DNA from 2 places in the Hungatella sp. SB206 genome. Region 1 is predicted to be linked to the other one. Evidence: a T-box and tRNA genes for the amino acid it is inferred to sense, from the RefSeq annotation. Region 1 holds a T-box; the other holds one or more tRNA genes.

Region 1 (6,817 bases):
AACGTATTTGACCTTATAGCTGCATTCGGGAAGCGTGGGAAAATCTTTGGAAATCTGCCCTTTTAAGGCCTCCAGAATTTCATCTGGCTTTGTATACTGGAATGCATAGGTATCCAGGGCATCGACCAGCTCGGGATGAGTCTGCACGATTTCTCCCAATGCCTTTAGATCAGAATTTAACTGTTTCTCAATTGCCTTCTGAAGCTTTTCAACGCTGTCATAGGAGGTTGCCGTGTTGGATTTTACAAGATATTCAAAATATTCCTTTCCCTGTGGAAATTCACTCAATCCTTTTTCATTAGTCCCTGTTCCCATCAGCGAAGTGATCCCGTCAATGAGGTTCTTATAGGCGGGGATAAAATGATCTTTTAATACCGCAAGGTTTTGCTCTTTATATGCAGCCTTTTCTTCCGGTGATGCATCGGTAAGAGCGTCAACCCGTTCGTTAAAGGTCTCCGCCAGGAAACTGTGGTCCGGTTGAATTAAGTAGGCCTCACAGGACTGAAGAACATGGTCGGCGGCGGTGTCACACATGAAAAGTCCTGCCTCCGATTTTTCCTTCTCAAATTCCAGAATCTGTCCATAATATGTATCAATCGTGGACAGCAGGGCCAGGTAGTGATCTACGTCCTTTTTACTGTAAAAGGTGTATTCGGCCAAAAGGATAGGGAGCTGTGCCTGAATGCCGATCGTGCTGGTTAAGGGCTGTGCATAGAGTTCCAGGCCTTCCGAAGATAGTTCCGTCTCAAGATAAGAGGAGAGAATCTTGTAGGTGAGTTTCTGCTCCTTAGTCAGCTTTTTTATATCGATGGAGCCAAGCGCTTTCTTCAAATCCTGCATTTCACCGTAGTTTTTCTTCATGTTGCCCAGAGAAAATTCTCCAAAAGTATCAGGAACTTCTGTGATGCCGCGTGAAGCTGGATCAGCCAGCGTGTAATGAAGATCAAGGCCAGAATTCTTAAGTTCTTCTTTGAAAATAGTCTGAGTGAGGGCGTCAAATTGATTCTGGACGCTCACATTTTCCGATTTGTACTGTTCGTACTGGGCGGAAGACGTTTCAGACGGTGCTGGTGTCTTTGGTCCCGCGCAGGCCGCCAGCATGGAGGCCGAGAGAAGAATGGCCAGCAGACGGCGAGCCTGTTTTACATGTTTGTTTGTCATAATTATTCCTCCAATATTCACTATTATAATTATATGGAGAAAAAGAGAACTCATGAGTTAAAGTTTGACGAAAAACAACGTGTTTTTCAGTTTTATCGGGATTTATAACCAGTTTCCCGCTTGACAAACCGGATGGAAACTATTACACTAAGAGTTACAAATCCAGTTTATATAGGAATGCAGAGAAAAGAAGAGTAAGAAGAGCGCTTCATGTGCAGAGACTCCCGGGAGCTGAAAAGGGAGCTTGAGGTCCTTCCCAACATGGTCTTGGAGCAGCAGAGCCGAAGTGGCGGTTACCGCCTTTAAGCTTTGACGGTCACACCCGTTATCGTGTCAGACTGTAATCCCCGTTTTAGACGGGAGCGCAGCCTAAGAGGTCCGTGTCGTGAGAGACGGATAAATTAAAGTGGTAACACGGGAAATATTCCGTCTTTAAGTGTCCTGAAAGGATATTTACAGGCGGTTTTTTATTTCACAAAAAAACAGGTCCCATGAAATAAAAACGCTTGCCGGATACTTTATTCTTTTCAGTAATGAAATGCAGTTAGTTATAAAATGTACAGGAGGGAAAAACAATGTGTAAAGATTGTAAGAAAGAACCATATTATATTACCACTGCCATTGCCTATGCGTCGGGAAAACCACACATCGGTAATACGTATGAGGCAGTGCTTGCGGATGCGATTGCCCGGTTTAAGAGAGCCGAAGGGTATGATGTATTTTTCCAGACAGGAACAGATGAGCATGGTCAGAAGATAGAGGAAAAAGCCGAGGCAGCAGGTATAACACCACAGGAATTCGTAGATCATGCCGCAGGGCAGATCAAGACGATCTGGGATCTGATGAACACTTCCTATGATAAGTTTATTCGTACAACGGATAAGGATCATGAGGCCCAGGTACAGAAAATTTTCAAAAAGCTGTATGATCAGGGGGATATTTATAAAGGCTATTATGAGGGACTTTACTGTACTCCGTGTGAATCTTTTTTTACGGAATCCCAGTTGGTTGACGGCAAATGTCCGGACTGTGGCCGTGAAGTTAAGCCGGCGAAGGAAGATGCGTATTTCTTCCGTATGAGTAAGTACGCAGACCGCCTGATTAATCATATCAATGAGCATCCGGAGTTTATTCAGCCAGTATCCAGGAAGAATGAGATGATGAACAATTTCCTCCTTCCAGGACTTCAGGATCTTTGTGTATCCAGAACGACATTTAGCTGGGGAATTCCGGTGACCTTCGACCCGAAGCACGTAACCTATGTATGGCTTGACGCTCTGACTAACTATATAACTGGAATTGGATATGACTGTGATGGAAACAGCAGTGCGCAGTTTGCGAAATTCTGGCCAGCAGACCTTCATCTGATTGGAAAGGATATCATTCGCTTCCACACTATTTACTGGCCGATCTTCTTAATGGCTCTTGACCTGCCGCTTCCGAAGCAGGTATTTGGCCATCCGTGGCTGCTTCAGGGCGACGGTAAGATGAGTAAATCCAAAGGAAATGTCCTCTATGCAGACACTCTGGTAGATTTCTTCGGCGTGGATGCCGTAAGGTATTTTGTTCTTCATGAGATGCCATTTGACAATGATGGCGTGATCTCCTGGGAGCTGATGGTAGAGCGTATGAATTCTGATCTGGCTAATATCCTTGGAAATCTGGTCAACCGTACAATTTCCATGTCTAATAAATACTTTGGCGGCGTGGTCAACAATGCAGGCGATACGGAGGCGGTAGACGACGATTTAAAAGCAGTCGTGCTGGACGAAGTGAAAAAGGCCCGCGAAAAGATGGAGAAGCTTCGTGTGGCGGATGCCATTACGGAAATCTTTAACATATTCAGGAGAAGCAATAAATATATTGATGAGACGACACCCTGGGTTCTGGCGAAAGATGAAGCGAAAAAGGGCCGTTTAGAGACCGTGCTCTATAATCTGACAGAGGCCATTACTATTGGAGCATCTCTGCTGGAATCCTTTATGCCGGATACTTCCGCAAAGATTCTGGAGCAGCTTCATACTGAGAAACGCAGTCTGGAGCAGATGGATCAGTTTGGATTTTACCCATGTGGAAATCATGTGACAGATAAACCGGAAATCCTCTTTGCCCGTATGGATATCAAAGAGGTAATGGAGAAAGTAGAGGCCATGCAGGCTGCCTCGGCTGTTGGAACCGCACAGGAAGGCGCTGGTGAAGAGACGGGAGCGGACGCTCATGAGGTTATCGATATTGAGGCAAAGCCGGAGATTACCTATGATGACTTTGCGAAGCTGCAGTTTCATGTAGGTGAAATAATCGCTTGTGAGGCAGTGGCAAAGTCGAAGAAGCTTCTTTGTTCCCAGGTTCGTATCGGAAGCCAGGTAAAGCAGATTGTGAGCGGAATTAAAGCGCACTATACTCCGGAAGAGATGGTAGGCAAGAAGGTTATGGTAGTCGTAAACTTAAAGCCTGCGAAGCTGGCGGGAGTACTGTCTGAGGGCATGCTTTTGTGTGCAGAGGACGCGGAAGGCAATTTATCCCTTATGGTACCGGAAAAAACGATGCCTGCGGGAGCAGAAATCTGTTAATAGAGTAGAAAGTTGGGGCTGGGTTCCGGGAATCCGGCCCCAGTAGTCTATGAAAGGAGTATGGATGGAGCAGACTTCAGCAAAATATGGAGCCGGCGAACAGTCAGGTGGAATTTCGGGAAATACACTTAAGATGGTTGCGATTGTTACCATGCTTATTGATCATATCGGAGCGGGAATTGTGGAACCATATCTTAATATGAACATGGTAGTGATGGAAGGAAATGAGTTGCTTAGCCGCCTCTATTACCTGGATATTGGGCTGCGCATCATTGGAAGAGCTGCCTTTCCGATTTTCTGCTTCCTGCTGGTGGAAGGATTTCTCCACACACATAATGTGAAAAAATACGGGAGCCGTCTGCTTCTGTTCAGTCTGATCTCGGAGATTCCATTTGATCTGGCATTCTTTGGTACCTGGTTTTATCCGGCATATCAGAACGTTTATATCACACTTTTTATTGGCCTGGTGGTCCTGGTTGGATACCGGCGCTGGGAGTATGACGCGGTTAAGAAAATGTTAGTAATGGCGGCTGGATGTGCGGCGGCTTATCTGCTGAGATGCGATTATGATATCAGCGGTATACTGATGATTGTTATTCTATATGAATTCCGGAGAAATAAACGGTATCAGGTGCTTGCGGGCGGACTTATGGCGGGGCTGGAAAGCATCAGCTTTTTTGGAGCGGCAGTGCTGGCATTTATTCCAATCAGCATGTATAATGGTACGAGAGGACGGATAAATTTAAAATATTTTTTTTATTGGTTTTATCCGGTCCATATAATGGTATTATATCTGATTCAGCTCCTGGTTGTCAGGTGACAGGCTCGTTGTGTCAGCGCGGGCGGAACTGGGTTTAGAGATATGAGGGAAGAAAATGATGATATTTGATACACATGCTCATTATGACGATGAGCAGTTTGACGAGGACCGGGAGGAACTCCTTGCTTCCATGCAGGCATATGGAGTGGAAGCGGTTACTAATATTGGGGCCAGCCTTGCTAGCTCACAAAATACGATTGAACTGACAAAGAAGTATCCGTTTGTCTATGGCGCTATAGGCGTCCATCCCAATGAGGTCGACGAACTGAATGAGGATGGTATTGCCTGGCTGAAAGAAAATTCCGCTCTGCCGAAAATCGTGGCTGTCGGTGAGATTGGTCTCGATTATTACTGGGATGAGCCGGGGCGGGAGGTTCAGAAAAAGTGGTTTCTTCGTCAGCTGGAGCTGGCTCGGGAAGTAAAGCTTCCAGTGGTAATTCACAGCCGCGATGCTGCGAAAGATACGCTGGATATTATGAAGTCATTTCATGCAGAGAATCTCGGCGGAGTGATTCACTGCTTCTCCTATACGAAGGAGATGGCGCGGGAATACTTAAATATGGGTTTCTATCTGGGAATCGGCGGAGTCGTAACCTTCAAAAACGCAAAGAAGCTGAAGGAAGTAGTGGAATATATGCCGATGGAGCAGATGGTTTTAGAGACAGACTGCCCCTACCTATCGCCTGTTCCAAACCGTGGTAAACGCAACTCATCGCTGAATCTCCCATATGTGGTGGAGGAAGTGGCCCGCTTAAAAGAGATATCGGTGGACGAGGTAATAGAAATCACAAACAGAAACGCGAAAACAATGTACAGGCTTTAATGGAGGGCGCGAATGGCGACACTGGGAAACCCCCAAAAGACGATAGAGATCATACAGAAATATGAATTTGCATTTCAGAAAAAATTCGGCCAGAATTTCCTGATCGATACCCATGTGCTGGAGAAGATTATAGCGGCTGCGGGTGTGACGGAGGACGACTGCGTGCTGGAGATTGGACCGGGAATCGGGACTATGACGCAGTATCTGGCGGAACATGCCAGAAGCGTTGTAGCGGTGGAGATCGATAAGAATCTGATTCCAATTCTTCAGGAGACACTGAAGGAGTATGAGAACATCACCATAATCAACGACGATATCTTAAAGGTTGACATAAATAAACTGACAGAGGAATATAATGGTGGACGGCCGATTAAGGTGGTTGCCAATCTTCCATATTATATTACGACACCAATTATTATGGGGCTCTTCGAAGGAGGGGTTCCCATCGACAATATTACCGTCATGGTTCAGAAAGAAGTGGCGGAACGTATGCAGGTAGGGCCGGGATCTAAGGACTATGGAGCGTTGTCGCTGGCGGTGCAGTACTATGCTGACGCCTATATTGTGGCAAATGTGCCGCCCAACTGTTTTATTCCGAGACCGGGGGTTGGATCAGCAGTAATCAGGCTGACAAGGCATAAAGAACCACCGGTAGAAGTGGATGATCCGAGGCTGATGTTTAAGCTCATACGTGCGTCCTTTAATCAAAGGCGTAAAACGCTGCAGAATGGGCTGAATAATTCGCCGGAACTGCCTTTTGCCAAAGATGAGATCGCAGATGCCATAGAGAGTCTGGGTGTCACTCCTCAGATACGCGGTGAGGCGCTGACACTGAAACAGTTTGCAGATTTAAGCAACTATTTTACACGTAACAGGGGGTAATATGTCAGATTCACTCATTACAAAAAAAGCGATTGCCGCAGCGCTGAAACAGGTTTGCAGGGAAAAGCCGTTTGATAAGATATCGATCGCGGATATTACCGCAGTATGCGGATTGAACCGTCAGACGTTTTATTATCATTTTCAGGATAAATATGAACTGCTCAGCTGGATCTATTATAACGAGAACTTTTCTAAGATCACAGAGGATATTACCTTCGATAACTGGGATCAGAAAATTCTGGAGATGCTTCAGATTATGGAAAAAGAAAAGTGGTTTTATGTAAATACACTGAAAGAGCAGGAACACACATTTGAGAGTTATTTATTTGAGATGGCCAAAGCCCTGTTTTCAGAGGCCATTGCCAGATTGGATGAGAATAATCATTTAAATGATATGGAACGGGAGTTCGATGCCGAGTTTTATGCGTATGGTATTTGCGGAGTCATCGTTTCCTGGACCCAGAGTGGAATGAGAATAAAACCGGAAGTTGTGGCGGAACACTTAAGGAGCCTGGCCAAGGATACAGAGCGGATCGGTTATATCCGAAGCCAGGGTATTAT
Region 2 (6,817 bases), 3.1 Mb from region 1:
TTATGATCTTATCGTCCACATCGGTAAAGTTGGAAACAAAATTCACCTCGTAGCCCTTGTATTCAAAATACCGTCTGACCGTATCAAACACGATCATCGGCCTCGCATTTCCTATATGAATGAAGTTGTATACCGTCGGTCCGCAGACATACATCTTGACCTTTCCCGGTTCCAGCGGCACAAATTCTTCCTTCTGCCTCGTCAATGTATTAAAAATTTTCATAGTTCCCTCCTGTTTGATTATTTCCCGCAGCAGCCACCACTACAGCCCTGACAGCCGCTGTCCATGATTTTATCATCATAACAGTAATCCCCCACTGTCGTCAATAAGGTAATTGCCTGTGCTGAAATTCCTTCCCCGCTGCCCGTAAAGCCCAGACCTTCCTCGGTCGTTGCCTTTACGCTGACGCGGTCTGCCGGTATTCCAAGGGCGGCAGCGATATTCTCCGCCATCTGCGGTCTGTAATCCTTAAGTTTGGGCCTCTGAGCAATGATTGTCGCATCGATGTTCTCGATCACGTACCCCTTCTCTTCAAGAAGCGTTCCGACGCGCTTTAAGAGTTCCACGCTGGATATTCCCTTATAAGCCGGATCCGTATCCGGAAAATGTTCCCCGATATCCCCCAGCGCCGCCGCGCCGAGCAGGGCGTCCATCACCGCGTGAACTAACACGTCCGCGTCAGAATGGCCTAAAAGTCCTTTTTCATAGGGGACCTTTACTCCTCCGAGAATCAAATCTCTTCCGTCCGTCAATTTGTGTACATCGTATCCCTGTCCGATTCTCATATGATATCTTAATATCCTTTCTGAAATCTGTATATTTATTTTAATTTACATTCTAAGTCCAGAATACAAAAAACAGAATAACATAGCAGCTGTGCTGCCATTTTATCCGGTTGCCAGGATTAAAATTAAATTCTGACTGTATTTCTAAATAAAATATTAAACAATCATGCGGACCGCCTTTTTGATACAGCGCAGCTGTATGTCGTTCTGACAGAAACAGCTCTCTCCATCCACATGAACCGCCATCGGCTTATCCACATGAACCATGGCCTCCCCGCATGTATAAAACCGGGTTCCCTTATTATGGGACTGCCTTCCAAACATGGAGTTTAAAAGCACCGGTATTAGTTTTCTCTTTTTTCTGTTATTCATTACACAAATGGAAAGTTTTCCATCGTCATAGCTGGCATCCGGCGCAAATTTAAAACCGCCGCCTTCATACGGATGAATATGTGCGGAAATAAAATAGGCATGATTAAACTCCACCTTCTGAACTCCATCCAACAGCAAATAGCCCTTAGCAGGCTTTGCAAGCAAGAGCTGTTTGACACCGATCAAAAGATAGGTCAGCTTTCCTATATGAAGCTTATTTAAAATTCCCTTTGTCCTGGAATAAAGAATGTTATGACAAACCGCCGCATCCATGCCAATACCTGCGCTGACCATAAATCTTCTGCAGGAAATCTCATCTCCTCCATATGTAAGCACTCCGTAATCCAACTGCTTATGGTACTTTGGAGACAGAATCTTCTTTAGACAGCGTCCCGGTTTTCTCGGCAATTTCAAGCTTCTAGCTAAATCATTGCCTGAACCGGCAGGAATATAACCTAAGGTAACGGGGCTGCAGAAAGAAAGACCATCCAGAATCTCGTTGACAGTGCCATCCCCGCCGACTGCAACGATTACGTGCGGTTCCCTGCACCCTTCTGTCAGCTTTCTGGCAAAAACCTTCGCATCTCCCGGCTTCTCAGTTATATACGCCTGATACTGGGCGTTCTCACGCTCCAGAATCCTTTCCAGTTTTTTCCATACGTTCTTCCCCCGCCCGCATCGCGCGTTTGGGTTTATGATAAAATAGTACATGGAATCCCTCCACCATTTGCTAATCTTAAGTATATCATAAATCATATAAAATGAATAATAAAATTTTCTTAAAAATATTTCCAAAAAAGTGTTGACAATTTACACAATTCATATTATACTAGCAAAGCAGTCGGGAACACAGAAACAAAAAGTTCTGAGACAAGCATGGGATCTTAGCTCAGCTGGGAGAGCATCTGCCTTACAAGCAGAGGGTCACAGGTTCGAGCCCTGTAGGTCCCACTGATAAATAAACTACTTATTTATCAAACAATTTCATATGGCGGAATAGCTCAGTTGGCTAGAGCACACGGTTCATACCCGTGGTGTCGAGAGTTCAAATCTCCCTTCCGCTACTCTTTCGAGCCCTGAAAGCCTTGATTTTATTAGGTTTTTAGGGCTTTTGTTTTAAAATGTTTTGATAACTTTTGATTTGGACTAACAACTCAAAGGCCCCTATCGGAGTAAGTGTTAACTTTGAATATGCTGATGATGTACATTATAATTTAAGCTATTCTGATTGGATACGGTTTCTTGAGAATTATTTATATATCGATTCGGAAGAACATAATATATCAATGCATAACTTCTTTTCAATATCAGACTGCTTTAACTTTGAAGATTCACTTAAAGAATGTGATATATCATATGACAAAATAGCATTTTGGGAGTCAGATAAAATATTATGTAACGAGGTTAAAGGATGTATCCTAATGTAACAGGTGCATTTGCAATAATCACTGTAAATGGTATGTTCTTAATAGGATATAATTCATGGAGAGGTCAATGGGAGTTTCCAGCCGGAGGAATTGAAGAAAAAGAAACAGCAAGGCAAGCTGCAGTTAGAGAGCTATTTGAAGAAACACATCAAACAGTGGATAAATTAGTATTTAAAGGGCTGTTTAAAGTAAAAACAGCAAAAAAGGATATAATATACCAAGCTGCGTATTATGGAAAATTAGATGCTCTCAGGCCGTTCGTAAGCGGAGCAAATGACGAAATGGCAGAGATAATGTTATGGGACGGGCTGGAGGATATAGGCTATGTTGAAAGGGTGGTTTTTCTATGCCCGTTCCTGGGACTTTAAATAAAATGCTACTTACGATTATCAAAAATAAAGATAAGCTACAGATAGTTCACAGCCTTCTTTTTTACCGGTTTTGACTCTTCCGGAAACTTCAGGCTGTGAATCTTCGGTCAGACGCTCATGGCTGTCTATTCCCATAATCCTTTCCAGCAGATAGCATCTCTCTCCGGTCTCCTTGCGTTTAAACAGTGTTATCGGAACGAGACTTTACCCAGTGATGTAACTAGTTTCTTTTGGCCTGTTTTTACAATCTCACAGTCTTCCAGGGTCTCTCAGATGATATCCAGCCCAAGCAAAATCACCTCGTCACGGATTCCATAGATAAATGCTGCCATATCCTTTGGATTCTTCATAAAGCCTTCGATTTGTGTCGTTTGGTTTCGTCGCCAATATAATAACACAAAACTGGTGTTTTTTACGCTAGCTATCACGATATTTGGACGGACCGCAAAAAGATACACCTCTGCAGAACTATTGAAAGAAAAGCGAATACCATAGGCTACTCTCTTATTTTCGATCATTTTAACCCTATATATTTGTATACTGCGAGAGAAACTGATTCAAGATGCTTATAACGGCCTGTTGATCTGGATTTTCCCATCGGCCCTTAAAGCTTCCATTATAGAGAATACCTTATCATGCGGTATATACAGTTCATTTGAAATTTGATATGTTGTTGGCGTATACCCGTGTTTTTTCGTAAACTCCTCTGTAAATAACAAAACTCTGTCTCTATTATTATTCATAGCAAAATACCTCGTATATCCATAATATACGAAAAGTATTCACAGAAATAGTTCTTTTATTCAAAAACTGTTACAGATACAGATATGAATATTCGGTTAGACGCCCGAGTTCTTTCGTGCGAAAGTATTACTATCGGTGCTGCCAAACCAGCCGCCAATCCCTGAAAGGTGCGTTTATAACAGGACTTCCTAAAATTATCATGATCGCGAAATACCTGCCAGCCTGCCTCGGTAAAAAACAGATTATATTTCCTGTTGTTATGCTCATTGCAAACCTGCTTCACCCAACCTTTTTGCTTCAGCTTACGGATAATCTGACTGTATACACTTGAATTGTGCTCTGCTCTATTATATACGAAAATAAATTCTCCTCCTCCATCCATTCGACATTTATTTACATTTTTTTCCATTTCTGCTATAATCCATTATGGAGGGTTGCACAAATGGTAAACAATAAAATCTTAATGTATATGAAGCTAAAGGATATTAATAAAACACAGCTATCTGCTTTAACAGGTATCCCAGCTACCACTCTTAATCGAATTATCAACGGAACTGTCATCAATGTAAAAACCGCTTACATGGAGACCATCGCGAAGGCACTGGGAACGACGATCTACAATCTATTTGATTTACCAGAACTGAACCAACCTCTCATTACTGCATTGAGACCCGAAGAAGCAGGAACCGTAGTCGAAAAGCTGTTATCTGAAGAAGAGTCGCTGCTGCTCTACTGGTTCCAAAACTCATCTCAGGATTCCCGCGCCTCGATCTTAATGAAGGCTAGAAATGAATATTACGTAACACAGAGGGAAATCAACGAAAAGCTGTCGGTCGGTAAACCTTTTGTGGCTGATACTGAGGATTACAATCAAATTGAATTCAATTTTAAGCATCCGAATTAGCCGGGTGCTTTTTATTTCTGATTCTTTACGATTCTCTGAACGGACTTCTTCCGGCACATGGGGAACCATATGCTGGAAACTGCAAATCGCGCCCGATCGCTCAGGCAGAATACTCCCCATTGTACTCATCACATCCGGTAACCGCAGCAAAATCGATATGATACGGGAAGTAGACATTTCTGCATTGCGGCAGACTGTCCTCCAGAAAACAGAGGATATCCTCCGTCATATTTTTCGAAAAATACTTTTCATTTAACACTCCGCTCATAACAGCATCATCGCCGATATACTGTACAAGCAAAAAACCGTAACTCGGTTCTGCAATCACCAAATCATGGAGAGAACCGCCAAAGTCTTCATTTTTGCTGTCATAGAAACGGATCATACAAGAGCTTTCGGCCGAAAAAAATTCTGCGTCAAAAGAATGTCCGCAGCTCTCAAACGTCTTTTTCATTTGAGCCTCCTTATTCTGTGATTGATTGAACTCTTCTGGATTCTATTATAGCCTATACATGAGAATCAGCCAATCACAAATTGCCGTCTCTGCTTCCAGAGTCCGCAAACCATGAAGATTGCCCCAATGTCACGCTGCAATGGAAATATATTAGTCAATGCAACCGAAAGTTGCCCGTCAGGCAGTTACAGCAACTGGGCCTTATGTGATAGACTAAAATGGTTGAGGAGGTAATAACAAATGCGTTTAAGACGACGAATCCTAAGAATTATACTATTTCTGCTGGCAGTACCTGTAATCCTCTGCGGGGCCTTATATGGCTTTCATAAAATCAGTCTATGGGACGAAAGCAGAAACTATCCGCCTGTCGGAAAAATGGTGGAAGTAAATGGCCACCAGATGCATGTGTATGGCGAAGGCAATGGCAATGAAACACTTGTATTTCTGTCCGGCTCGGGAACTGCTGCCCCTGCTCTGGATTTTAAGGCGCTCTACAGCAGATTAAGCGATCAGTACCACATCGTAGTCGTGGAAAGAGCCGGTTATGGGTTCAGTGAGACCGCAGACGTTCCCAGAGATATCGATACCGTGCTGGAGGAGACACGCTCGGCCCTGACGCTGTCCGGGGAAAATGGTCCCTATATTCTGTTTCCTCACTCTTTGTCCGGCATCGAAGCGCTCTATTGGGGACAGAAATATCCCGATGAGGTAAAAGCCATCATCGGCCTTGATGCCGCAGTGCCCACCCTTTATCTTTCCTGGGGAAAGCAATTGCTGGAGGACACCGCCGATCATATGAAACTCCTTTCGTTCTTTTACCGGTCCGGTCTGGTGCGGCTTCAGCCTGAAATCTACAATACGGACCCGGCCATGACTATGGATGTCTTATCTGATGAAGAAAAGGGAATGTACAGAGCGGTTGTTATGCGCAGCTTTATGACCGGCAGCATGGCTGACGAGGCCAGATCCTGTTATGATAATGCCGTAAACGTTGACAGTCTGGGTAAACCCGTAAAAATCCCTGTTTACTATTTCATTTCCGATGGTTCCCAGGTAACTCCCGGCTGGCGGGATACTGTAACAGATTATCTTTCATCCTTTGAGAATGCCCACTATATGTTTTTAGACTGCGGCCACTACGTTCACGACGAAATGCCGGATGTGATCGCAGGAGAAAGTATAAATTTTATGAAATCTCTTACAAAATAAGGGGAACACACCTTCAATATGACAGGCTTCTCTACTCACCGCCCTCACTTTTTGTATCCATTTCGTTCATTGTATGTTAAAATCATTTTAATCAGTTCGATACCTGTCTTATCACCCCCATTCCGTCCCGTATATCACAAGTTAGGTCTCCATGATATAGATGTGGAGCAGACGGTTAATAGCCTTAGGTTTACGCCGATGGAATGGAAAAGATAATGTTGCCTATGTTCTGCGAAGGCATGTAATTTCCAATAAGGAGATCTTATGAAATCACAACTTACCTACCATTGTCACATGAAAGAATGGGAATTATTGAAACGCTTCTCATCTTCGCAGACAGCACGTATGGACTCCTGGTAAATAATCAGCCTTTACCACAATAAAAATGCAATTCCCGGAATCAGAACGATAAAAACTATAGAAAACGGAATCTATCGGTTTCAATGCACATTTCGCGTAGACTGCTCCGACTCTCTGCTTGAATTAACCTATATAAGGGACAGGTTTTTAACGTTCATTCACGCGCTTATCCTTATAATCCTGGCCGGTA

Evidence for each region. The T-box of region 1 lies ahead of metG (methionine--tRNA ligase). A T-box ahead of a tRNA ligase gene usually reads a tRNA of that ligase, here a tRNA-Met.
Region 2: it has a tRNA-Met gene. The T-box ahead of metG (methionine--tRNA ligase) is inferred to sense a tRNA for this amino acid. The anticodon was not compared.

What each region holds. Positions count from the first base shown of each region.
Region 1 covers NZ_CP096603.1:397,984-404,800, forward strand. Annotated here, with positions in the region: gene M1L66_RS01890 (DUF885 domain-containing protein) at 1-1,161, opposite strand, end outside; T-box leader at 1,335-1,598, shown strand; gene metG (methionine--tRNA ligase) at 1,737-3,731, shown strand; gene M1L66_RS01900 (TraX family protein) at 3,796-4,551, shown strand; gene M1L66_RS01905 (TatD family hydrolase) at 4,610-5,374, shown strand; gene rsmA (16S rRNA (adenine(1518)-N(6)/adenine(1519)-N(6))-dimethyltransferase RsmA) at 5,387-6,256, shown strand; gene dhaS (dihydroxyacetone kinase transcriptional activator DhaS) at 6,258-6,817, shown strand, end outside.
Region 2 covers NZ_CP096603.1:4,779,606-4,786,422, forward strand. Annotated here, with positions in the region: gene cysS (cysteine--tRNA ligase) at 1-223, opposite strand, end outside; gene ispF (2-C-methyl-D-erythritol 2,4-cyclodiphosphate synthase) at 241-786, opposite strand; gene M1L66_RS21230 (diacylglycerol/lipid kinase family protein) at 943-1,869, opposite strand; tRNA gene M1L66_RS21235 (tRNA-Val) at 2,037-2,109, shown strand; tRNA gene M1L66_RS21240 (tRNA-Met) at 2,149-2,222, shown strand; gene M1L66_RS21245 (NUDIX hydrolase) at 2,570-2,953, shown strand; gene M1L66_RS21250 (hypothetical protein) at 3,226-3,474, opposite strand; gene M1L66_RS21255 (hypothetical protein) at 3,523-3,699, opposite strand; gene M1L66_RS21260 (helix-turn-helix domain-containing protein) at 4,143-4,604, shown strand; gene M1L66_RS21265 (hypothetical protein) at 4,705-5,058, opposite strand; gene M1L66_RS21270 (alpha/beta fold hydrolase) at 5,299-6,267, shown strand.